3 regions of the Burkholderia cepacia complex sp. TUM26381 genome follow, and region 1 is predicted to be linked to each of the others. Evidence: riboswitches for the same ligand, from Rfam matches in the RefSeq annotation. Region 1 holds a riboswitch; each other region holds the start of a gene.

What was found. Region 1 has a riboswitch for cobalamin ahead of cobA (uroporphyrinogen-III C-methyltransferase). Riboswitches for the same ligand answer to the same signal wherever they lie in the genome.
Region 2: linked by a shared signal. The riboswitch ahead of ACWMMN_RS13045 (FecCD family ABC transporter permease) and the one ahead of cobA (uroporphyrinogen-III C-methyltransferase) in region 1 are both predicted to bind cobalamin.
Region 3: linked by a shared signal. The riboswitch ahead of ACWMMN_RS18710 (CbtB domain-containing protein) and the one ahead of cobA (uroporphyrinogen-III C-methyltransferase) in region 1 are both predicted to bind cobalamin.

The regions. Positions count from the first base shown of each region.
Region 1 covers NZ_CM172006.1:1,811,728-1,819,634, forward strand. The annotation lists gene ACWMMN_RS08475 (M20 aminoacylase family protein) at 1-347, shown strand, start outside; gene bamE (outer membrane protein assembly factor BamE domain-containing protein) at 513-1,052, shown strand; gene ACWMMN_RS08485 (cobyrinic acid a,c-diamide synthase CobB) at 1,079-2,383, opposite strand; gene cobO (cob(I)yrinic acid a,c-diamide adenosyltransferase) at 2,386-2,988, opposite strand; gene ACWMMN_RS08495 (cobalamin biosynthesis protein) at 3,023-3,400, opposite strand; gene cobA (uroporphyrinogen-III C-methyltransferase) at 3,397-4,206, opposite strand; cobalamin riboswitch at 4,317-4,552, opposite strand; cobalamin riboswitch at 4,666-4,929, shown strand; gene ACWMMN_RS08505 (HoxN/HupN/NixA family nickel/cobalt transporter) at 5,118-6,176, shown strand; gene cobW (cobalamin biosynthesis protein CobW) at 6,203-7,291, shown strand; gene cobN (cobaltochelatase subunit CobN) at 7,298-7,907, shown strand, end outside.
Region 2 covers NZ_CM172006.1:2,772,754-2,780,660, reverse strand. The annotation lists RNA gene ssrS (6S RNA) at 57-238, opposite strand; gene ACWMMN_RS13055 (cell division protein ZapA) at 320-634, opposite strand; gene ACWMMN_RS13050 (hypothetical protein) at 631-981, opposite strand; cobalamin riboswitch at 1,136-1,387, shown strand; gene ACWMMN_RS13045 (FecCD family ABC transporter permease) at 1,430-2,545, shown strand; gene ACWMMN_RS13040 (ABC transporter ATP-binding protein) at 2,542-3,357, shown strand; gene cobT (nicotinate-nucleotide--dimethylbenzimidazole phosphoribosyltransferase) at 3,419-4,474, shown strand; gene ACWMMN_RS13030 (adenosylcobinamide-GDP ribazoletransferase) at 4,464-5,240, shown strand; gene cobC (alpha-ribazole phosphatase) at 5,225-5,809, shown strand; gene ACWMMN_RS13020 (cobalamin-binding protein) at 5,933-6,850, opposite strand; gene cobD (threonine-phosphate decarboxylase CobD) at 6,847-7,866, opposite strand; gene cbiB (adenosylcobinamide-phosphate synthase CbiB) at 7,859-7,907, opposite strand, start outside.
Region 3 covers NZ_CM172007.1:409,006-416,912, forward strand. The annotation lists gene ACWMMN_RS18695 (2OG-Fe(II) oxygenase) at 1-738, opposite strand, end outside; gene ACWMMN_RS18700 (inorganic phosphate transporter) at 1,183-2,775, opposite strand; gene ACWMMN_RS18705 (histidine phosphatase family protein) at 2,951-3,523, opposite strand; cobalamin riboswitch at 3,573-3,710, shown strand; gene ACWMMN_RS18710 (CbtB domain-containing protein) at 3,744-3,953, shown strand; gene ACWMMN_RS18715 (CbtA family protein) at 3,967-4,689, shown strand; gene ACWMMN_RS18720 (LysR family transcriptional regulator) at 4,712-5,620, opposite strand; gene metE (5-methyltetrahydropteroyltriglutamate--homocysteine S-methyltransferase) at 5,749-7,907, shown strand, end outside.

The DNA.
Region 1 (7,907 bases):
AGGAAGTCGTGCATGCGCAAGCTGCCGTGTACGGCGCGACCGCGACGATCGACTACCAGCGCCGCTACCCGGTGCTCGTCAACGATGCGGAAATGACCGAGTTTGCGTGCAGTGTTGCGCGCGAATGGGTGGGCGAAGCGAACCTGATCGACGGGATGGTGCCGCTCACCGGCAGCGAGGATTTCGCGTTCCTGCTCGAGAAGCGGCCGGGCTGCTACCTGATCATCGGCAACGGTGACGGGGAGGGCGGCTGCATGGTGCACAACCCGGGTTACGACTTCAACGACGCGGCGCTGCCTGCCGGCGCGTCGTATTGGGTCAAGCTGGCCGAGGCGTTCCTGGTTTGAAGAAGAAGCGCGGCGGCGTCGCCGCCGCCGTTCGACGTGTGCGTCCGTGAAACGGGGCGCGACAGGACGCGCGTGAATTTGACGCTCCTTGACATCGACGGAACCGGTCGCGTGCTACGCTGCGCGCGACGCCGGATCGGCTCGATGAAAACAGGTGTGGATGACATGCGAAAACAGCTTCTGACCGTGCTGACGGCTTGTGCGGTCGGCGTTCTGGCGGCCGGGTGCGACGACCGGAAAGTGGCCGACGCGGTGAATGCGATCAAGCCCGATCCGATGGCGTTCGGTCATCTGCAGCAGGGCGTCTCGACGACCGAAGACGTGCTCCGCCAGGCAGGCAAGCCCGAGATGGTCAGGCAGGGCGACGACGGCTCGCAGCGGTTCGAGTATCCGCGCGGCCCATACGGCACGAGCACCTACATGCTCGATTTCGGGCCCGACGGCCGGCTCGTGTCGATCACGCAGGCACTGACGGCGGCGAACATCGCGAAGGTCGTGCCCGGGATGTCGAAGGACGACGTGCGGCAACTGCTCGGCAAGCCGACCGAGATCGCGCAATACGCGCTGAGCCATGAAGAGGTGTGGAGCTGGCACTGGGCCGAGGGGGGCGTATCGGGCGACGCGATGTTCAACGCGCATTTCTCGCCCGACGGCACCGTGATCCGCACGTCGCGTTCGGAAGCGCCGGGCCGCGAAAAGCCCTGACATCGCGGCACCTCGCCGGTTTTCGGTCAGAACGCCGTGCCGCCGAACAGCGCCGCCGCCGCCGCCGGATTCGACGGCCAATACATGTGCATGTACGTCGCGACGATTGCGCCGTGGCGATAGACAGCCTCGCCGCTACCCCGCACGCCGTCGGGGCGTGCCGCATGCGCGACCGGATCGAGCGGCGTCGCGAGCCGCGAGTAGTGGAACGTGTGACCACGCATCGGTCCGGTGCGCGTATCGAGCTGCTGCATGCCGAGCGCGGCGAACCGGCGCTGCATCGTCGCCTGCCCCGGCAGCAGGCCGAGCATCGACGTCGTCGCACCGTCCGCATCGGTCAGCGATTCACTGAGATACACCATCCCCCCGCATTCCGCGACGATCGGCCGGCCGGCCGCCGCATGCGCGCGAATCGTCCGTGCCGTTTCGTCATTCGCCGCAAGCGTCGCCGCATGCAGTTCCGGATAGCCGCCCGGCAGGAACAGCGCGTCGCAATCATCCGGCACGGGTTCGTCGGCGAGCGGCGAGAAGAATCGCAACTGCGCACCGAACGCGTCGAGCAGCGCGAGATTCGCCGGATAGATGAACGAGAACGCCGCATCGCGCGCAATCGCGATCCGCTTGCCGGCGAGCGCGCGCGGCAGCGGCGCCGCGGCGTCCGGTTCCGCGAACGCGACGGCCGGCGGCAACTCAGCCAGCGCCGTCTGCGCGAGCACGTCGGCCGCGCGATCGAGCCGTGCCTCGAGATCGTCGATGTCGGCCGGCTGGTGCAGGCCGAGATGCCGCTCCGGCAGCGCGATGCCCGCATCGGCCGGTACGTGCCCGAGCCAGCGGAGGTCGCTGGGCAGCGCCTGTTGCAATAATTCCGCATGCCGTGCCGAGCCGACGCGGTTCGCGAGCACCCCGTGAAACGGCAGCCCCGGCCTGAACCGTGCGAGCCCGAACGCGATCGCCGCGAACGTCTGCGCCATCGCCTTCGCGGAAATCACCGCGACGACCGGCACGCCGAACGCGGCTGCGAGATCGGCACTGCTTGGCGTGCCGTCGAACAGCCCCATCACGCCTTCGATCAGGATCAGGTCCGCGTCGCGCGTGGCATCGGCAAGCAGCGCGCGGCAGCCGGCCTCGCCGACCATCCCGAGGTCGAGCGCATGCACGGGGGCGCCGCTCGCGCGCTCGAGCAGCATCGGATCGAGAAAGTCGGGCCCGGTCTTGAACACGCGCACACGGCGGCCGAGCCGGCGGTGCAGCCGCGCGAGGCCGGCCGTCACCGACGTCTTGCCCTGGCCCGACGCGGGCGCACTGACGAACAGCGCGGGGCAGGCGGGCATGCTCAGAACTCCACGCCGCGCTGCGCCTTCACGCCTTGCTCCTTGTACGGATGCTTGACGAGCCGCATTTCGGTGACGAGGTCGGCCGCGTCGATCAGCGCATCGGGCGCATGCCGCCCGGTCACGACGACGTGGACCGAATCGGGGCGCGCGGCAAGCGCCGCGAGCACTTCGTCGAGCGGCAGGTATTCGTACTTCAGCACGGTGTTCAACTCGTCGAGGATCACCATGCGGTAGTCGCCGCTTTCGATCATCCGGCGCGCCTCGTCCCAGCCCTTGCGCGCGGTCGCGATATCGGCGTCGCGGTTCTGCGTGTTCCACGTATAGCCGTCGCCCATCGTCACGAAATCGCATTCGGCAACCGCGCCGAGGAAGTCGCGCTCGGACGTGTGCAGCGCGCCCTTGATGAACTGCACGACGCCGAGCCGCATGCCATGGCCGAGCACGCGCACGGCCATGCCGAACGCAGCCGTGCTCTTGCCCTTGCCGTTGCCGGTATTGACGATCAGCAGCCCCTTTTCGTGGGTGGCGGCGGCCTGTTTCTTCTCGTGGCCGGCGCGGCGGCGTTCGGTCATCCGCTGATGGGATTCGGCATCGGTCTTCATCGGAAATCGTCCTGTCGAAAGCGAAACAAAGGGTTCAGAGCGGGCCGGCGAGCGCGACCGTCACGCCGTCCCGGATGGACTTGGGGCCCAGCAGGCGGCCACGCGGCGCTGCAAGCTGCGCACAGGGCTCGGCCACGCCCGCAACACCGAAGCGTGCAAGCGCGGCGTCCGACGGACCGCTCGCGGCCAGTTCGGGACGGCTCGCCAGCTGCATCGCGTCGAATGCGACGAGCGGCCAGCCGCGTCGCGCGCACAGCGTGCGCAGCGCACGGGCACGCGCCTTGTCGGCGAGCGTCGCGACGAGCGCCGGTTCGGCGGCCGGGTAACGCGCCAACGCTGCGCGGATCGCGGCATCGAGTTGCGCGGCCGTGACGTCCGCGCGAAAGCCGATGCCGAGCGCGACACGCATCATGCGCGGCCGCCGAGCGCCGCACGCACCGCCGGATCGTCCGCGAGCGCCGCGACGCGGCCGATCACGACGATCGCCGGCGAACCGAGTCCGGTCGCGCCGACGCGTTCGACGAGGCTGTCGAGCGTCGCAAGCACGTGCCGCTGTTCGGGGCGCGTCGCGTTCTCGATCGCCGCGCACGGCGTATCGCCGGGCAGGCCGCCTTCGCGCAGCGCCGCTGCAATCGTGTCGAGCCGGCGGATGCCCATGTAGATCACGATCGTCATGCGCGTGGCCGCGAGCGCGCGCCAGTCGGGCTCGTCGGCGCCAGCGCCATGGCCCGTGACGAAGATCACGCCCTGCGCGTCGCCGCGCTGAGTGACCGGAATGCCGAGTGCGGCCGGCGCGGCGATGCCGGCGGTGATGCCGTTCACGACCTCGACCGGAAAACCCGCCGCGCCAAGCGCGGCCAGTTCCTCGCCGCCGCGGCCGAACACGAACGGATCGCCGCCCTTGAGCCGCGCGACGCTACGGCCCGCGCGCAGATGCGCGAGCATCGCGGCGACGATCGCGTCCTGCGGCGTCGACGCATGGCCGCCGCGCTTGCCGACGTGCTCGATCTGCGCGTCGGCGCGCGCATGGCGCAGCACGTCGGGGTTCACGAGATCGTCGACGAGCAGTACGTCGGCCATGCCGATCGCGCGCGCGGCCCTGAGCGTCAGCAGGTCGGCGTCGCCGGGGCCGGCACCGATGAGCCAGGCGCGGCTCATCGCACGCGGCACGGTACGCACCGTGTCGAAACAGTGGAAAAGAAAAGGCGGGCGGCACATCGGCGGCCGGCGGACAGGCAATGCATGACGGATCGGGCGAAGCCCGCGCGAACGCGGGCGGAATGCGCACCCCATCCGTCCCCCGCGGATCGGGCGTTCGGCGAGCATCGGGCTCGCCCCTTGCGTCGGCCGGTATCCGGGCTGGCCGCTTGCCAGGCCGCAGCCTTCCCGCCCGGTGAAGGGCAGTGGCATCGCGGGCGGCCTGGGCGCGTGCGCGGGGAGCGCGTCGCGCAGGCGGCGTACCGTTGCGGGGACAGCACAGGCCGGGCGGTCATCCGCCTCCTGTTTCCCGTTTAACTGCATGCGCGGAATGCGCATGCGAGCACCGAACGCGGCGCATACGATAGCACACGGTTCGCCCGCGCGAACCGGCCACGGAAGGTCTCCGGCGCGGCGCGAGGGCGGTGCGGAACGCAGTCCCGCGGCCCGTGCCGCCTTGACGCTCCTGCCCCCGCCGCCTACACTCGCACGCGTTTTGGTGCTCGCGCGCGCCTTCCGGCGTGCGCAGTTAAACGGGAAACAGGGAGCCTGCCTGCGTCGCAGTCGAGCCAACCTGTGCTGCCCCCGCAACGGTAAGCGAACGCATCGTGCCCGCCGCGATGCAGCGCCGCTTCGCCGCATGCCGCCCGCATGCGGACGACCGCCACTGGATGCCCTGCGCATCCGGGAAGGCGAAGCGGCGTGTTCGTCAGTCCGGATACCGGCCTAAACATTGGGGTTCAGCGCCGCGGGGAGGCGGCGCATCGTCCACGACCGTAGCGTGCCCGACACCCGAGCGTTTCCCGATTCCCGACGTCCGGCCGCCTGCGCGAGTGCGCATGTTCCGGTGCGATGAAGGGCCGGACCGCGCGGGGCCGCGTAGCGACGGCCGTGTTGGCATTCTTCATGTCGACCGTTCGCCAAGGAGCGTCATGCCCGATTCGTTGTTTCGCCTGTTCAACGACAGTCCGTCCGGGTTGCGCGGCAAGATCGTCGCGATCTATGCGCTGCTGATCGCCTTCAACGCAGGCGCGTGGATCTGGGCATTCGCCGCTTTCCACGTCCAGCCCGTGCTGCTCGGCACCGCGCTGCTCGCGTACGTGTTCGGGCTGCGTCATGCGGTCGACGCCGACCACATCGCGGCCATCGACAACGTCACGCGCAAGCTGATGCAGGAGGGGCGCAGCCCGCTCGGCGCGGGCCTGTTCTTCTCGCTCGGCCATTCGACGGTCGTGATCGTGATGTCGGTCGTGGTGACGCTCACGGCCGCGTCGCTCGCGCGCTTCGAGAGCATGAAAGCGTGGGGCGGCGTGATCAGCACGAGCGTGTCGGCGTTCTTCCTGCTGGTGCTCGCGATCGCGAACCTGCTGATCCTGATTTCCGTCTACCGGACCTTTCGCGCCGCGCGGCGCGGCGAGCCGATCGTCGACGCCGATCTCGACATGCTGCTGAACCAGCGCGGCGTGCTCGCGCGCCTGTTCCGCCCGCTGTTCCGGCTCGTGTCGCGCAGCTGGCACCTGTATCCGGTCGGCTTCCTGTTCGGTTTCGGCTTCGACACGGCGACCGAGATCGCGCTGTTCGGTATCTCGGCGGCGCAGGTGCAGGGCGGGCTGTCGTTCTGGTCCGTGATGGCGCTGCCGATGCTGTTCACCGCCGGCATGACGCTCGTCGACACGACCGACGGCATCCTGATGATGGGCGCGTATCGCTGGGCGTACGTGCGGCCGATCCGCAAGATCTACTACAACATGACGATCACTTTCGTGTCGGTGCTGGTCGCCGCGCTGATCGGCGGCATCGAGGTGCTCGCGCTGCTCGCGGACAAGCTGTCGCTGCAGGGCCCGGTGTGGGACTTCGCGTCGATGGTGGCGTCGCACTTCGGCATGCTCGGCTATGTCGTGATCGGCCTGTTCCTCGCATGCTGGCTCGTGTCGGCCCTGATCTACCGGTTAAAGCGCTACGACGAGATCGACGTGACGATCTCGGCCTGACTCTCCCTTACGACCCTGGATATTCCATGACCCTACGCAAGCTTCCCGTCACGATCGTCACGGGCTTTCTCGGCAGCGGCAAGACGACGCTGATGCGCCACATCCTGCAACACGCCGAAGGCCGCCGCATCGCGGTGATCGTCAACGAATTCGGCGAACTCGGCATCGACGGCGAGATCCTCAAGGGCTGCGGCATCGGCTGCGAGGACGCCGACGGCGCGCCGGGCGAAGCGTCCGGCCAGCTGTACGAACTCGCGAACGGCTGCCTGTGCTGCACCGTGCAGGAAGAGTTCTATCCGGTGATGGAAGCGCTCGTCGAGCGCCGCGCGGACATCGACCACGTGCTGATCGAGACGTCGGGCCTCGCGCTGCCGAAGCCGCTCGTGCAGGCGTTCAACTGGCCGACGATCCGCAACAGCTTCACGGTCGACGCGGTCGTGACCGTCGTCGACGGGCCGGCCGCCGCGAGCGGCCAGTTCGCGGAAAACCCGCAGGCCGTCGACGCGCAGCGCCGCGCCGATCCGAACCTCGACCACGAATCGCCGTTGCACGAACTGTTCGCCGATCAGCTGTCGTCGGCCGATCTGGTGATCGTGAACAAGGCCGATCTCGTCGGCGACGCGGAGTTTGCGCAGATCGAAACCGCGATCCGTGACGAGATCCCGCCGCAGGTGAAGATCGTGCGCGCGACGCGCGGCGAGCTCGACCTCGCGATGCTGCTCGGCCTCGAATCGGCGTCGGAAGAAACGATCCACCTGCGTCACGACCATCACGGCTCGGCTGACGACGGCGATCACGATCACCATCACGACGATTTCGACTCGGTGGTCGTGTCCGGCGACGCCGGCACGCGCGAAGCGACGATCGCCGCGCTGCAGCGCGTCGTCGAAGCGCACACGATCTACCGCGCGAAAGGCTTTGCCGCGCTGCCCGGCGCGCCGATGCGGCTCGTGATCCAGGGGGTCGGGCGCCGTTTCGACAGCTATTTCGACCGTCGCTGGCAGGACGGCGAAACGCGCGCGAGCCGCTTCGTGCTGATCGGCGAGGATCTCGACGCGGCCGCACTGCAACGCGCGTTCGACGCCGCGTGCGCGGCCGAGCTGCAACAGGCGTAACGCACGATGCATCTGCTGCGCACCACGCCGGGCGGCTTCGTCGACGATACGCAGGGTGTCGTCCGGATCGACCAGCAGCCGGCCGACATCGTGATCCTGAGTTCGGCCGACACGACGCTGTCGCTGCTCGCGAGCGTCGTGCCGCACTTGGCCGAAGGTTTCCCGAGCGTGCGGCTCGCGAACGTCACGTTCCTGCGCCAGCCGGCGTCGGTCGATTTCTATGTCGACGACGTGCTGCGCCACGCGAAGACGGTCGTGATCGATCATCTCGGCGGCGAGGCGTACTGGCCGTACGGGATCGAGCAGGCCGTGTCGCTCGCGTCGAAGCGCGGGCAGCAGCTCGCGATGTTCTCGGGCGATCTGCAGGAAGATCCGAACCTCGTCGCGAAGAGTACCGTCACGCCGGATCTGTGCCGGCTGTGGTGGCGCTATCTGCGCGAGGGCGGCGTACACAACGCCGACGCGCTGCTGCGCAGCATTGCATTCCACACGCTCGGGTTCGGCGACGCCCCCGAGCTGCCGCGCCCGCTGCCGGCCGCCGCGCTGTATCACCCGGCGCGCGACCGCGCGAGCGTCGACGACTGGCAGCCGCGCTGGACGCCCGGCGCGCCCGTCG
Region 2 (7,907 bases), 960 kb from region 1:
CAGAAAGAGGCTGCTACAAAAGAAAACGGCACCGGGACGTGCCCGATGCCGTTGGATAGGCCCCCGCCTTGGCCGCTAGGCCGGCATCCTGAACCTGGGGTTCAGAATTGGTCGCAGTTAGCAGCACTTCGGGTACATCAGACAGAGTGACGCGCGCGCCCGTGCTACAAATTTCCGCAACCGTGCACATGGCATTGGTTCAAGGAATATATGACCTTGGCGAACCAGGCAGGGAAGCTGACTGAACTGTGATTCGATGCGCCAATTTGACCACCGTTGATCGCAGAGATCAAGGGGAATCGACGCATCGATTAAAACGTTACTGCGTCTCGTGCTGTGCGAGCACCGCGCCGAGCTGTTCGTTCATCTGGTGCATTGTACGACGGATTTCCTCCGCCGGAAATGCTTCACCGTGCCGCACGCTCGTTTGCAGCCGCAGCAATTCCGATGCGAGCGACAGCGCCGCCATCACCGCAATGCGATCGGTGCCGCGTACCGAGCTGTTCGAGCGGATTTTCGACATTTCGGCGTCGACCCGCGCGACGGCCTCGAGCAGCGCCGCTTCGGTCTCGGCCGAACAGGCGAGCCGATAGGCCTGACCGAGAATCGAGACTTCGATCTGCTTGGTGCTCATGCATGTTCTCCGTGGCTGGCCGCGTCATCGCCATCCGGACGCGCCTGCGCATCCAGCAGGTCGAGCTGGTTGTCGGCTTGCTCCGCGCTTTTCGAGCGCGGCAGCTTTTCGAGAATCGCGTTCAGTTTCACCTGGGCGTCGTCGATCTTTGCCGACAGCGTGTCACGCTCGGCCGCGAGCGCATTGCGTTCGTCGCGCAGTTCCGCGAGTTCCGCGCGGACCGTGTCCGCTTCCGCGCGCAATTGCGCGACCTGCTCCTCGAGCGCGAGCCGTTCCGCGTGATAGCGCTTGTTCAGCGAAATCAGACGGCCAATATTTTGAGATAAGGTTTCGAGTTCGTTGAGCATTTGCTGCGTCCTCTAAAGACCCAGCATTTTAGCGCGGAATACCGTGCAATCCGACATCTGTAACGTTTCCAGTCGTAACACCCCTGCTTCTTGCCGTGAATCGGTGCTTCCCGTACGTGTCCGGACGCTTCCTTGACGCTCGCGTTACCCGCTCCTAAACTGGCGCCGCCTCGGTGCTCGCGCGTGGCACGCGCGGTTAAACGGGAAGCAGGGCGTGCGCTCCGGGAGCACACCAGCCTGCGCTGCCCCCGCAACGGTAAGCGGCCGCGTCCCTTGACGCAGGCCGGCTCGGGCGCGTTTTGCGTGCAGATGTCGCACGCGGGCGCGGGCCACTGCGCGTGAAACGCGCGGGAAGGCGAGCCGGACCGCCGCCAGCCCGGATACCGGCCGAGACGGGAAGCCCGCATGGGCTTCGTGACGCGTGGCCTGCGGGGAGGCGGGGCGCGCAATGCTTCACGGAATGTTCTTCGATGCTGACCCCAATCGTCCGCGCGGCGTCCCTGTCACGTCCGGCCGGCACCCTCAATCGGATGCGCCGCGCGTCATGCGCGCGGCCGTGCACGGCATGAGCGCCGCGCGCGCCGCCGCGATCTGGGCCGCGCTGGCCGCCGTGGTCGCGCTGCTGTTCGTCGCGTCGCTGTCGATCGGCAGCGTGCCGATGTCGCCGTGGCAGGCACTCGCGTCGCTCGTGCCGCATGGCGGCGATGCGCTGTTCGCCGATATCGTCCGCACGCTGCGCCTGCCGCGCGCGCTCGCCGGCTTCGCGTGCGGCGCGCTGCTCGCGCTCGCCGGCGCACTGCTGCAGGTGCTGCTGCGCAACCCGCTCGCGGAACCCTACGTGCTCGGCGTGTCCGGCGGCGCGGCCGGCTTCGCGCTCGTCGCGATGATCGCGGGCGGCGCGTGGTGGCTCGTCGACGCGTCCGCATTTGCCGGCTCGCTCGTCTCGGTCGCGCTCGTGCTCGGCCTCGCGCGCCGCGAGCTGTGGCGCGGCGATTCGCGCGACGCGTCGCCACGCTTGCTGCTCACCGGTGTCGTGATCGCGGCAGGGTGGGGCGCGCTCGTCACGCTGTTGCTGTCGCTCGCGCCCGATGCGCGGCTGCGCGGCATCATCTTCTGGCTCACGGGCGACCTCAACGGCGTGACGGCGCCGTGGTTCGCATGGAGTGCGCTGCTGCTGGCCGCCTGCGTCGCGCTGCCGGCCGCGCCGCAACTGAACGTGCTGCTGCGCGGCGACGCGACTGCGCAGGCGCTCGGCGTGCCCGTCGCGCGCCTGCGCGTGCGGATCTATCTCGTCGCGTCGCTGGCCGCCGCGGCCGCGGTGACGACGGCCGGCACGATCGGCTTCGTCGGACTCGTCGTGCCGCATGCGCTGCGGCTCGCGTTCGGCAACGACCAGCGAATGCTGCTGCCGGCCGCGATGCTCGCGGGCGGCGGCGGCGTGATGGCGGCCGACCTGCTCGCGCGCACCGCGATCGCGCCCGCGCAGTTGCCGGTCGGCGTGATGACCGCGTTGATCGGCGTACCGGTGTTCCTGTGGATGTTGTTGAGGAGACCGATGCGATGACGGATGCCGCACGATACGCCGATGGCGGCGACATGACTTGCGCGGCCGTCGACCTGACGCTGAAGGCCGGCGCGCGCACGCTGCTCGACCGCTTCACGCAGGCGTTCCGCCCAGGCGAGATCTGGTGTGTCGCGGGGCCGAACGGCGCAGGCAAGACGACGCTGCTCGCGACGCTCGCGGGGCTGCAGCCGCCGGCCGGCGGACACGTCGAGATCGACGGCCGGCCGCTTGCCGCGTGGCGCCCCGAACAACTTGCGCAACGCCGCGCGCTGATGCCGCAGCAATTGCACGATGCGTTCAGCGCGACCGTGTTCGACACGGTGCTGCTCAACCGCTTTCCGTATCTCGGCGGCTGGGGCTGGGAGCGCGACGGCGACCGAACGGCCGCGCGCGATGCGCTCGCGACGTTCGACCTGACCGCGCTCGCGTCGCGCGACGTCCTGTCGCTGTCGGGCGGCGAGCGGCAGCGGGTCGCGCTGGCCGCGACGCTGTGCCAGGATGCGCCGCTGATGCTGCTCGACGAGCCGCTCGCGCATCTCGACCTGCATCACCAGATCGACTGCCTGACCGCGCTGACCGCGTGGCTCGAAACGGGCCCGCGCACGGTGCTGTTCTCGTGTCACGACCTGAATCTCGCACGGCGTTTCGCGACGCATGCCTTGCTGCTCGACGGCCGCGGCCGCGCATGGGCCGGCCCCGTGCACGACGTGCTGACGCCCGCGCGTGCGAGCGACGCGTTCGGCTATCCGCTCGTGCTGATCCGCGAGAATGGTCGCGATGCGCTGCTGCCGGCGTGGCCTGCGCGACAATGAGCTTTCCCTTTCCGATTCTTTCGATGCGCGGCGCATGCCGCGCGCACGACACGGCTCCTCGATGACGACTCCGACCCACTTCCCGCCCGCGATCGCGCCCCTCGACGACACACTGCGCAAGCGCCTGCAGCATGTGATCGACCACAAGACCAAGCCGCCCGGCAGCCTCGGCCAACTCGAGGCGGTCGCGCTGCAGATCGGCCTGATCCAGCGCACCGAGCGGCCGGTCGTGCAGCGTCCGGTGACGATCGTGTTCGCGGGCGACCACGGGATCGCGGCCGAGGGCGTCAGTCCCTATCCGCAGGCGGTGACTGCGCAGATGGTCGCGAATTTCCTGGCCGGCGGCGCCGCGATCAACGCGTTCTCGGGCGTCGCGCAGAGCACGCTCGAGATCGTCGATGCGGGCGTCGCGTCACCGCTGCCGCTGTCGGACCGGCTGGTGTCGCTGCCGGTCGCGCGCGGCACGCGCAACTTCGCGGCGGAGCCGGCGATGACGCGCGACGAGGCGATGACGGCGCTGGCCGCCGGCGCGGCACGTGTGCGCCTGCACGCATCACTCGGCACGAACGTGATCGGTTTCGGCGAGATGGGGATCGCGAACACGTCGTCGGCCGCGTGCCTGATGAGCCGCCTGCTCGACGTGCCGATCGACGCATGCGTCGGGCGCGGCACGGGCCTCGACGACCAGGGCCTCGCGCACAAGCGCGCGGTGCTCGGCCGCGCGCTCGTCAAGCATTCGCACGCGGTCGCGCCGCTCGACGTGCTTGCGACGTTCGGCGGCTTCGAGATCGCGATGATGACGGGCGCGTACCTCGCGGCCGCGAGCGAGCAGATGACGATCCTCGTCGATGGTTTCATCGCGACGGCCGCGCTGCTCGTGGCCGAGCGCATCGCCCCCGGCGTGCGCGACTACTGCGTGTTCTCGCATACGTCGCACGAGGCCGGACACCGGCGCATGCTCGAGCATTTCGGCGCGAAGCCGCTGCTCGCGCTCGACCTGCGGCTCGGCGAAGGCACGGGCGCCGCGCTCGCGCTGCCGCTCGTGCGCGCGGCGGCCGCGTTCCTCAGCGAGATGGCGAGTTTCGAATCCGCGGGTGTCGACAATCGTGACGCCTGATCGCGCGCGCGGCGTGCGGGCCGAACTGCGCTACTTCTTCGTCGCGCTCGGTTATTTCACGCGCGTGCCCGTGCCGAGTTCGATCGGCTACGCGGCCGGCGATCTCGACCAGGCCGCACGCTATTTCCCGCTCGTCGGCGCATGCGTCGGCGCGTGGGGCGCGCTGGTCTATCTGGTCGCGCTGCGCGCGCTGCCGGCGTCGATCGCGGTCGGGCTGTCGATGGCCGCGACGCTGCTCGCGACCGGCGCCTTCCACGAAGACGGCGTGGCCGACAGCTGCGATGCGTTCGGCGGCGGCTATACGCGCGACGACGTGCTGCGCATCATGCACGATTCGCGGATCGGCACGTTCGGCGCGGTCGCGCTCGTGATCTCGCTCGGGCTGAAATGGCAAGCGCTCGCGTCGATGCTGCCGCTGCGCGCCGCATGGACGATGATCGCCGCGCATGCGGCGAGCCGCGCGGCGGCCGTGAGCCTGCTGATGACGCTCGACTACGTGCGGCCCGAGGGCAAGGCGAAACCGGTCGCGCAACGGATGGGCGCGCGAGCGGCCTGCGTTGCTGCGATCTTCGGATTGCCCTGGCTGTTCTGGCCGGACTGGCGCATGGGCGTCGCGGCGTGCGTGGCGCTCGCGCTCGTGCGCGCGTGGGCGGCCCGCTATTTCGTGAAGCGGATCGGCGGTTATACGGGCGACTGTCTCGGCTTCGCGCAGCAACTGTGCGAGCTGGCGATCTATCTCGTGGTGCTCGGATGGACATCGTCCTGATCCGCCACCCGGCCGTCGGCGTCGAGCCGGGCATCTGCTACGGACGCAGCGACGTGCCGCTCGCCGCGCCGGCCGACGCCGGCGCGCAGGCCGTACGCGCACATCTGGCGGATCTTGGCGCGCCGCTGCCCGACCGGATGTGGACGAGCCCGCTGATGCGCTGCGCGTCGGTTGCCGAACGGCTGGCGCGGGCATTCGACGTACCGCTGCGGCGTGATGCCGGCTGGCAGGAGATGGATTTCGGCACGTGGGAAATGCAGCGCTGGGACGATATCGACCGCGCGGCACTCGACGCGTGGGCGGCCGATCTGATGCATGCCTGCGCGCACGGCGGCGAAAGCGTCGCGCGATTCGCCGCGCGGATTGCACGGCAGGCCGATGCGATGACGACGTTCGACGGGCCGCAATGGGTCATCACGCATGCGGGCGTGATCCGTGCGTTCGCGTCGCACGTTTTGCGTGTCCCGCTCGATACGCTGTTGTCGCGGCCGGTGCCGACGGGCGGTGTCGTCTGGCTGCGCGCGGATGCCGCCGCGCGAACGTGGGAAGTCGTCCGCTGGGACGAATAGGCGCGCCGCCGCCTGCATGCAAGCGGCACCGCGCGCGGTCAACAACGTCTCGGGCATCGGTCGCATTGGTCGCATTGGTCGCACCGTTCGCCGGTGCGCGTTGACCGCGCAAGTCGCCGGGACTCAGCGCGCCGGCCGCCGGGTTCGCGCGGCATCGAGGTCCTCGCACAGCGCGGCCGCACCCTGCGCGATCCGCGGCGATGGCCGCGTCAGCAGATCGCCGTCGATCGCGAACAGGTTGTTGCGCGCCACGGCCGTCAGCGCGGGCCATGCGCGCCAGCGCGCGAGGCTCGGCAGCGGCTCGTTCGAACGGGTTGCACCGGCGCTCGTCGTCACGATCGCTTCCGGATTCGCCGCGAGCACGGCCTCGTCGGTGACGGTCGGCACGAGCGGCTTGAGCGACGCGAACACGTTGCGGCCGCCGCATAGTTCGATCACTTCGTTGATCAGGTGGGCGCCGTTGAGCGTCATCAGCGGCCGGTCCCACACCTGGAAGAACATCGTGACGGGCGGACGCGCCGCGTAGCGTGCGCGTAGCGAGCCGATGTCGTGCGTCAACGCAGCCGCGGCCGCATCGGCCGCCGGTTGCGTGCCGAGCAGCGTGCCGAGCCGGCGCAGCGACGACGACACGTCGTCGAGATGTTTCGGTTCACTGAAGAACAGCGGGATGTGCAGCGCGCGCAGCGCGTCGGTTTGCCGCTCGGCGTTGCCGTGCCGCCAGACGACGATCAGGTCGGGCTTCAGCGCGGCGATCCGTTCGAGGTCGAGCGCCTTGTTGTCGCCGACGCGCGGCACGGCCTGCGCGGCGGGCGGATAGTCGCTGTACGTGACGGTGCCGACGAGCTTCGCGCCGCCGCCGGCCGCGTAGACAAGTTCGGTCGCGTGCGGTGCGAGACTGATGACGCGCTGCGCGGGCGCGGGCAGCGTGACCGGATTGCCGGCGTCGTCGCGCGTCGACACATCGGCGTGGACAAGCGGCGCGTAAGCGAGCGCGGCCACCATCGCGGCCGGAGCGAATCCGCGAAACGTGCGCGGAGTCATGCGGATTCCTCGTGCAGCAGCGGCAAGCAATGGGCGAGCGCGTCGCCGAGGCGCTGCCATTCGGCTTCGCTGCCCGGCAGGCCGACGCGTACGCTCGACGGTGCCGGGAAGTACCGCGTCCAGATCCCGCGTGTCGCGAGTGCCGCATGCAAAGCCGCGGCGCGCGGGTCGTCGGTCCAGCTGAAGAGCGGCGTCGCGTGAACCGCGAAGCCATGTGTGCGCAGCAAGGCCGCCATACGTTCGCCGTCGGCCGCGAGGCGCTCGCGGGCGGCCGCTTGCCACGCGCGATCGGCGAACGCCGCCATCACCGCGTGACGTGCCGGACCGCCGACTGTCCACGCGCCGAGCATGTCGCGCAACGCGGCGATCCGGTCGGGGCACGCGAGCACGAAGCCCGCGCGGATGCCGGCGAGCCCGTAGAACTTGCCGACCGAGCGCAGCACGACCAGCCCCGGGCGATCGACCTGCGGCGCGAGCGACTGCGACGCGCCGGTATCGGCGAACGCCTCGTCGACGATCAGCGTGCCGCCGCGCGTCGCGAGTTGCGCATGCCAGCCGAGCAGGCGCGCAGCCGGCACGAATTCGGCGGTCGGATTATTCGGATTCCCGACGATGACGTGGCGCAGCGTCGCTGGCAGCATGTCGGTGCCGATGTCGAGCGGCACGACGCGATGGCCGTGGCGCGCGAACGCGGGCGCGTATTCGCCGTACGCGAGCGCTGCGACGCCGGCGTCGCCGGCCGGCAGCAACGCGGGCAACGCGCGGATCGCGGCCTGGCTGCCGGCGACCGGCAGCACGTGTGCGGGATCGGGCGCGTGGTAATACTGCGCGGCGCAGGCCGCGAGGCCGTCGCCGTCGTCGGGCAGCCGGCGCCAGGCGTCGGCCGGGACGGGCGGCACCGGATAGCCGACCGGATTGATGCCGGTCGACAGGTCGAGCCATGCGTCGTACGGAATGCCGTGGCGGCGCGCGGCTTCGTGCAGGTTGCCGCCGTGCGCGATGCGTGTATCAGACATGATGGGTGGCCATGGCGAGTGCGCCGCTCGCGACCAGCAGC
Region 3 (7,907 bases), on a different replicon from region 1:
TGCGTCGTGGAAGATGATGCCGACCGTGTGGCGGTGGCCGCTTCGGATCCGGCTCACGCCGTGACGCAGGTTGACGCGATAGACGCCGCGCGTTCCCTGCACGGGCCTGCCATGTACGGCGAAGATCACCGCGTCGCCTTGCATCAGCGGCACCACTTCCGTACGCGACTGCATGCGTGGCCGCTGTTCCGTCAACACGAACTCCCCTCCGGTGAAATCGCGGCCCGGCGCCGACAGCAGGATCGCGACCTGGAGCGGAAACACGTGTTCGCCATAGAGATCCTGATGGAGGCAGTTGTAGTCGTCGGGGCCGTATTGCAGGATCAGCGGCGTTGGTCGCGTCTGTCCCGCCGCGTGGCAGCGATCGAGGAATGTCGTGTGGTCTTTCGGATAGCGGACGTCGATCCCGAGTGCCTGGTTCCAGCGATTCGCGATCGGCGCGAGATGCGGGTAGAGCGTCGCGCGCAATTCGGCGATGAGCGCAGGCAACGGGTACGCGAAGTACTTGTATTCGCCGCGGCCGAACCCGTGCCGTGCCATCACGACGCGTGAACGATAGAGCGCATCCCGTGGATAGAGCGATGCGAGCGCATCGCATTCGCGTGCCGGCATCAGGCCCGGCACGTGCGCGCATCCGTAGCGATCGAGTTCGGTATCGACGGTCGACCAGTCGATCGCGTCGACGCGTTGTGCGATGTCCGTCGATTCGACGGCAGGTTGCAGATCGGCAATGTTCACAGGTGCACCTCGATTCATCCGCAACGTGGCGCCGTGCGATTGCGCACGGTCGAATCCACGACGAAAGTTGATGAACCCAGTCTAGCGACGTCCGTGTGCGGATGCGTTCCAGATCTTGCGCTTCAATTCGGAGGGGGAAACGGGGAGACGCGGCACCGACATACCCAATGAGGTGACGTGCTCGAGCGAAGAGGCGAAGAGGCGAAGAGGCGAAGAGGCGAAGAGGCGAAGAGGCGAAGAGGCGAAGAGGCGAAGAGGCGAAGAGGCGAAGAGGCGAAGAGGCGAAGAGGCGAAGAGGCGAAGAGGCGAAGATTTGGTCAGCCGCAGCCGCAGCCGCAGCCACAGCCACAGCCACAGCCACAGCCGCAGCCGCAGCCGCAGCCACAGCCACAGCCACAGCCACAGCAGGCGACCGGCTCCACCGGCCACCCGCCGCAACCAAAATCAGGCCAGCGATCGGAACAGCCAGTAGAGTCCCGCCGCCAGCGCGATCGACGCCGGCAGCGTCAGCACCCACGCGAGGACGAGGCTGCGCACCGTGCTCCATTGCAACCCGGACCCGTTCGCCGCCATCGTGCCCGCGACGCCCGACGACAGCACGTGGGTCGTCGAGACGGGCAGCCCGTACATGTCGGCCGCGCCGATCGTCAGCATCGCGACGAGTTCGGCCGATGCGCCCTGTCCGTACGTCAGATGCTGCTTGCCGATTTTCTCGCCGACGGTCACGACGATCCGCTTCCAGCCGACCATCGTGCCGAGTCCCAGCGCGATCGCAACGGCGACCTTCACCCACGTAGGAATGAACTTGGTCGCGTGGTCGAGCTGCGTGCGATAGTTGTCGATCGCGAGCTTGTCGTCGGCCGCAAACGCCGGCTGACCCGACTTCTCGATCAGGCGAATTGCTTCGGATACCAGATACATCGTGTTGCGCACGTTATCGACGTCGCGCTGCGGCACGGCCGCCATCGAGCCCGATGCGCCGACTGCCGTCGCGAGCGACGTGGACAGTTGCGCCACGGCCGGCAGCACGGCGGGCGTCAGTTCGCGACGCTGCACGTAGTGTTCGACGTCGGCGCGCGGGTTCGCGGACGGCGCGACGCCGTTCGTGTACTTCCCGAACGTCGCGGCCGCCTGGTTCGCGACGGCAACGAACGTCTGCGATTCGGCCGGGGTGACGGCCTTGTTCAAGGCATACGCGGTCGGCACCGTGCCGATCAGGATCAGCATGATGAGCCCCATCCCTTTCTGCCCGTCGTTCGAACCGTGCGCGAACGACACGCCCGTGCAGGTCAGGATCAGCAGGCAGCGAATCCAGAACGGCGGCGGTTGATCCTTCGGCGGCTCCTTGTACAGCGCCGGAATCCGCACGAGCGCCTTCAGCACGAGGAGCAGCAACGACGCGCACAGGAAGCCGACGATCGGCGAGAACAGCAGCGACTTGCCCACGCCGAGCGCCTGGCCCCAGTCGACGCCGCTCGTGCCGGACGGCCCGTGCATCAGCTGGTTCATCAGCCCGACGCCGATGATCGACCCGATCAGCGTATGCGAGCTCGATGACGGCAATCCGAAATACCAGGTTGCGAGGTTCCACACGATCGCGGCGATCAGCAGCGCGAACACCATCGCGAAGCCCGAGCCGCTGCCGACCTGCAGGATCAGCTCGACCGGCAGCAACTGCAGGATGCCGAATGCGACTGCGCCGCTCGAGACCATCACGCCGAGGAAGTTCCACATGCCCGACCAGATCACCGCGACGTTCGGCGTCAGCGAGTGCGTATAGATCACGGTGGCGACCGCGTTCGCGGTGTCGTGGAAGCCATTGACGAATTCGAAGCCGAGTGCGATCAGCAGCGCGGCGCCGAGCAGCAGGTAAGGGAACAGCTTTCCTTCGCGGACCGGTGACAGATCGTCGATCAGGTGCGTGGCGATATAGACGGCGCCGAGCACGAGCACCAGCAGGAAGACGGCATAGCCGACCTGCCTGGTGCGTTCGACGGAGCCCGGCGTGTTCGGTGCGGACGAAGCAGGTTGATTCATGACGGCATCTCGTAAGGGAACCGCGTCCGATCCTAGCTGCGGCTAGCCGTCAGTTTGATGACAGTCGGGAGGACGAACGGTGTGTCTTGCAGATGCGTAAGGTGATTGAAGGCATGCATTCGTGACGCGACGTACCGGCACGCATCGTTGCCCACATCGTGAGCGCAATGCGGGCCTACGCGTTGCCGTCCGCAATCAACGTCCATCCATCCGGCGATGCAACGAGCGTCGTGCAGGACAGCGGCGCGACGCCGATACGGGTTGCCGCCCTGGAATCCATCCGCAGCGCATGGGCGGCGGCCGCGCGAACGATCGGCGCATGCGTGATCGCGACGATGTCGCGGTCGTGTCGCAGCGCATTCAACCATGTGCCGACGCGGCGCATGGCTGCTTCGAACGATTCGCCGCCGTGCGGCGCCGCGGACGGGTCGCCGATCCACGTACCCAGTTCGTCCGGCAAGTCGCGTGCAAGGTCGTGCAAGCGCTTGCCGCGCCAGTTTCGGTAATCGATGTCGCGCAGCGCGTCGTCAGTTTCGGAGCGCAGACCGAGTGCGTCGGCGGTCTGCCGTGCACAGCGTGCAGGGCTGCACAGCGCGAGTGAGCCGGCGATGCTTGCCCACCGGTCGCGCAATGCAGCGGCTTCGGCGAGCCCGTGTGCATCGAGCGGATCGTCGTCGGGAAACGTGCCGGTGCGCATCGCCCGGGTCGATGCATGCGCGATCAGGTACAGCGTGGCAGGCAGGGTCATGTCGGGCTTCGTAGGATCCGGGCCGGGGGCAATCGTTCGCGAGCGGTCCCTTCATTCCGCGAACGTTCGCGCGTACAATTCGCCCGATACGAAACGCGGAAGCCGGTGCAATCCCGGCGCGGTCGCGCCACTGTAACCGGTGATCGATGATCCCGGAAGCCAGACCTGCCTTCGTACCCATCCAACATTTGCCGGGGCGCGATTCCCCTGAGGTGCATCCATGAGCGAAGCAGTGCTGAAGCCGGCAGTCGTGCCGGCACCCATCCCCGTCCGTGAACTGTTGCCCTGGGCCATATTCGTCGGCCTGATCCTGTTGCTCGCGCTTTATTTCGTCGGCGCGGAACAGGGCGCAACGTCGCTCGTGCCGGGCATGTACGTTCACGAATTCGTCCACGACGGCCGCCATCTGCTCGGCTTTCCCTGCCACTGACGCGGAGGTCAAGATGGTCGGAAAGCTGCTCATGCGCGGGATGCTCGCAGGCATCGCCGCGGGCCTCCTCACGTTCGGTTTCGCGAAAATCGTCGGCGAACCGCAAGTCGATCAGGCAATCTCCTTCGAAGAAAAAGCCGACGCTGCCAAAGGCGAGGCACCGGAGCCCGAACTGGTCAGCCGTCACACGCAGGCCGGCCTCGGCCTGCTGACGGGTGTCGTGACCTACGGCGCGGCATTCGGCGGGCTGTTCTCGCTGGTCTTCGCGTTTGCCTATGGGCGAGGCAGCCGCCTCCCCGCGCGACCGCTGGCCGCGTGGCTCGCGCTGGCGGCGTTCATCGCGCTCGTGATCGTGCCGAACCTCAAGTACCCGGCCAATCCGCCGTCGGTCGGCGATCCCGACACGATCGGCTATCGCACGGGCCTGTTTTTCCTGATGATCGCGATCTCGGTCGCGACGATGGTGTTCTCGGTCAGCGTGCGCCGCCATTTGCTGGCAAAGCTCGGCCAGTGGAACGCGTCGATCGTCGCCGGGCTCGTGTTTGTCGCGATCATCGCGGCCGTGCAGATCGGGCTGCCGTCGGTCAGCGAGTTACCGGCCGATTTCCCGGCGGCCGTGCTGTGGAAGTTCCGCGTTGCGGCTATCGGCATGCAGGTGATCATGTGGACGACGATCGGGCTGCTGTTCGGCGCGTGGGTCGAGCGCAGCGAACGCATCGGCCTGCGCGCCGCCTGACGCGCAGCGCAACCGGGCGCGCCTAGCGCAGCATGCGCGGCGCGCTCCACGTCGATTCGCGCGCCAGCGCGACGAACGCGGCCAGATAGTCGATCGAGGCGTCCGCTTCGCGGATGCCGAGGAAGATCTGCTTCGCGATTCCCTTCTTGCCGAGCTTGACCGGCACGACCGGCATCCGGTCCGCGTACTCGTGGGCCAGCCATCTCGGCAGCGCGGCCACGCCGCGTTCGCTCGCCACCATTTGCAACATGATGTCGGTCGTCTCGATCGACTTGTGCCGCCGAGGCACGATGCCGGCCGGCGTCAGGAACTGGTTGTAGATGTCGAGCCGGTCGGTTTCGACCGGGTACGTGATCAGGATCTCGTCGGTCAGTTGCTCGGGCGTCACGTAGTCGGCGTTCGCGAACCGGTGCGAGTCGGCGACCACCAGCACCTGCTCGTAGTCGAACACGGAATCGAAGCGCAGGCCCGGCTTGTTCAGCGGATCGGGCGTCACGAGCACGTCGATGTCATAGCCGAACAGCGCGCCGATACCGCCGAACTGGAAGCGTTGCTTCACGTCCACGTCGACGTCGGGCCAGCGCGACAGGTACGGCGACACGACCTTCAGCAGCCACTGGTAGCACGGGTGGCACTCCATCCCGATGCGCAGCGTGCCGCGCTCGCCCTTCGCGTACTGCTTCATCCGCTCCTCGGCAAGCTCGAACTGCGGCAGCAGCCGGTTCGCCAGTTTCAGCAGATATTGGCCGCCCTGTGTGAGCCGCAGGCCACGGCCTTCGCGGTCCCAGATCGGCGTGCCGAGCTGCTGCTCGATTTTCCGGACGGTATGGCTGAGCGCCGATTGCGTGAGGTGCAGCGCATTGGCGGCCGCGGTCAGTGAGCCCTGGCGCTCGACTTCACGAATGACGACGAGATGGAATCGTTCCAGCATGGATTTTGCCTGCGCAACGAATGCATGAGAAATTTTAATGGATGAATGAAATAATGCCATTTTATTTCATGGTTTGAAATCCCTATGATGACTGCCGGATCTTCAATTTTTCTCTGGACGGCAGCTTCATGGTTACGACACACAACCTCGGTTTTCCGCGCATCGGCGCGAAGCGCGAACTCAAGTTCGGTCTCGAGCGCTACTGGAAGGGCGAGTCGTCGCGCGACGCGCTGAAGGCGCTCGGCACCGAGCTGCGTCAGCGCCACTGGCACGACCAGCGCGATCTCGATCTCGCGCCGATCGGCGACTTCGCGTTCTACGACCAGGTGCTCGACATGAGCTTCACGCTCGGTAACCTGCCGAAGCGCGTGCAGGACTTCCACGGCGATGCGCTCGACAACTATTTCCGCGTCGCGCGCGGCCGCTCGGCGCAGTCGGCGGAAGAACACGCCGCATGCTGCGGCGGTGTCGCGGCCGGTGAAATGACGAAGTGGTTCGACACGAACTATCACTACATCGTGCCGGAGTTCCACGCGGACACGAACTTCTCGCTCGACCCGTCGCGCCTGCTGCAGCAACTGGCCGAGGCAAACGCGCAGGGCGTGAACGCGAAGCCGGTGATCCTCGGCCCCGTCACATACCTGTGGCTCGGCAAGGCGAAGGACGAATCCGATCGGCTCGCGCTGCTGCCGAAGCTGCTGCCCGTGTACGGCGCGCTGCTCGACACGCTGACCGCGCAGGGCGTCGAATGGGTGCAGATCGACGAGCCGATTCTCGTGGCCGAGCTCGATGCCGAATGGCGCCAGGCGTTCCGTACCGCGTATGCCGCGCTGGAAACGCGCCGCATCAAGGTGTTGCTCGCCACCTACTTCGGCCAGCTTCAGGACAACTTGACGCTCGCTGCCTCGTTGCCGGTCGACGGCCTGCATGTCGACGCGATCAACGCACGCGACGAAATCGACGCACTGGTACGTGAACTGCCGCCCGAGCGCGTGCTGTCGGTGGGCGCGATCAACGGCCGCAACATCTGGAAGACGGACCTGAACGCGACGCTCGACTGGCTCGAACCGCTCGCTCAGCAGCTCGGCGATCGCCTGTGGCTCGCGCCGTCGTGCTCGCTGCTGCACGTGCCGGTCGATCTCGCGAGCGAGGAGAAGCTCGATGCGGAAATCCGCTCGTGGCTTGCGTTCGCGCTGCAGAAACTCGACGAACTGACGGTGCTCGCGACCGCGCTGAACGAAGGCCGCGACAAGGTGGCCGATTCGCTCGCCGCGAATGCCGCCGCGATCGATTCGCGCCGCCGCTCGCCGCGCGTGAACAACCCGGCGGTGAAGGCCGCGATTGCGCGCATCGACGCGCAGCTCGGCAACCGCGTGAGCCCGTACACGCAACGTGCGTCGAAGCAGTCGGCACGACTGAACCTGCCGGCCTTCCCGACGACGACGATCGGTTCGTTCCCGCAGACCGCCGAAATCCGCCAGGCGCGCAGCCAGTTCAAGGCCGGCGCGCTGGACGAGGCCGGCTACCGCACGGCGATGCAGGCCGAGATCGAACGCAGCGTCCGCGAGCAGGAAGCGCTCGAACTCGACGTGCTCGTGCACGGCGAAGCCGAGCGCAACGACATGGTCGAATACTTCGGCGAGCAGCTCGACGGCTACGCATTCAGCCAGTTCGGCTGGGTGCAGTCGTACGGTTCGCGCTGCGTGAAGCCGCCGATCCTGTTCGGCGACATCAGCCGCCCGAAGGCCATGACGGTCGAATGGATCGCGTACGCGCAGTCGCTGACGACCAAGCCGATGAAGGGCATGCTGACCGGCCCCGTGACGATCCTGAACTGGTCGTTCGTGCGCGACGACCAGCCGCGCTCGGTGTCGTGCTACCAGCTCGCGCTCGCGATCCGCGAGGAAGTGCTCGATCTCGAGAAGGCGGGCGTGCGCGTGATCCAGATCGACGAGGCCGCGCTGCGCGAAGGGTTGCCGCTGCGCCGCGTGCAATGGGGCGAGTACCTGAAGTGGGCGGTCGAGTCGTTCCGCATCACCGCGAACGGCGTGCAGGACGAGACGCAGATCCACACGCACATGTGCTATTCGGAGTTCAACGACATCATCGTGTCGATCGCGGACATGGATGCGGACGTGATCACGATCGAGACGTCGCGTTCGGACATGGAGTTGCTCGACGCGTTCGACAACTTCAAGTATCCGAACGAAATCGGGCCGGGCGTGTACGACATCCATTCTCCGAACATCCCGACGCAGGCGCACATCGTCGGCCTGATGAAGAAGGC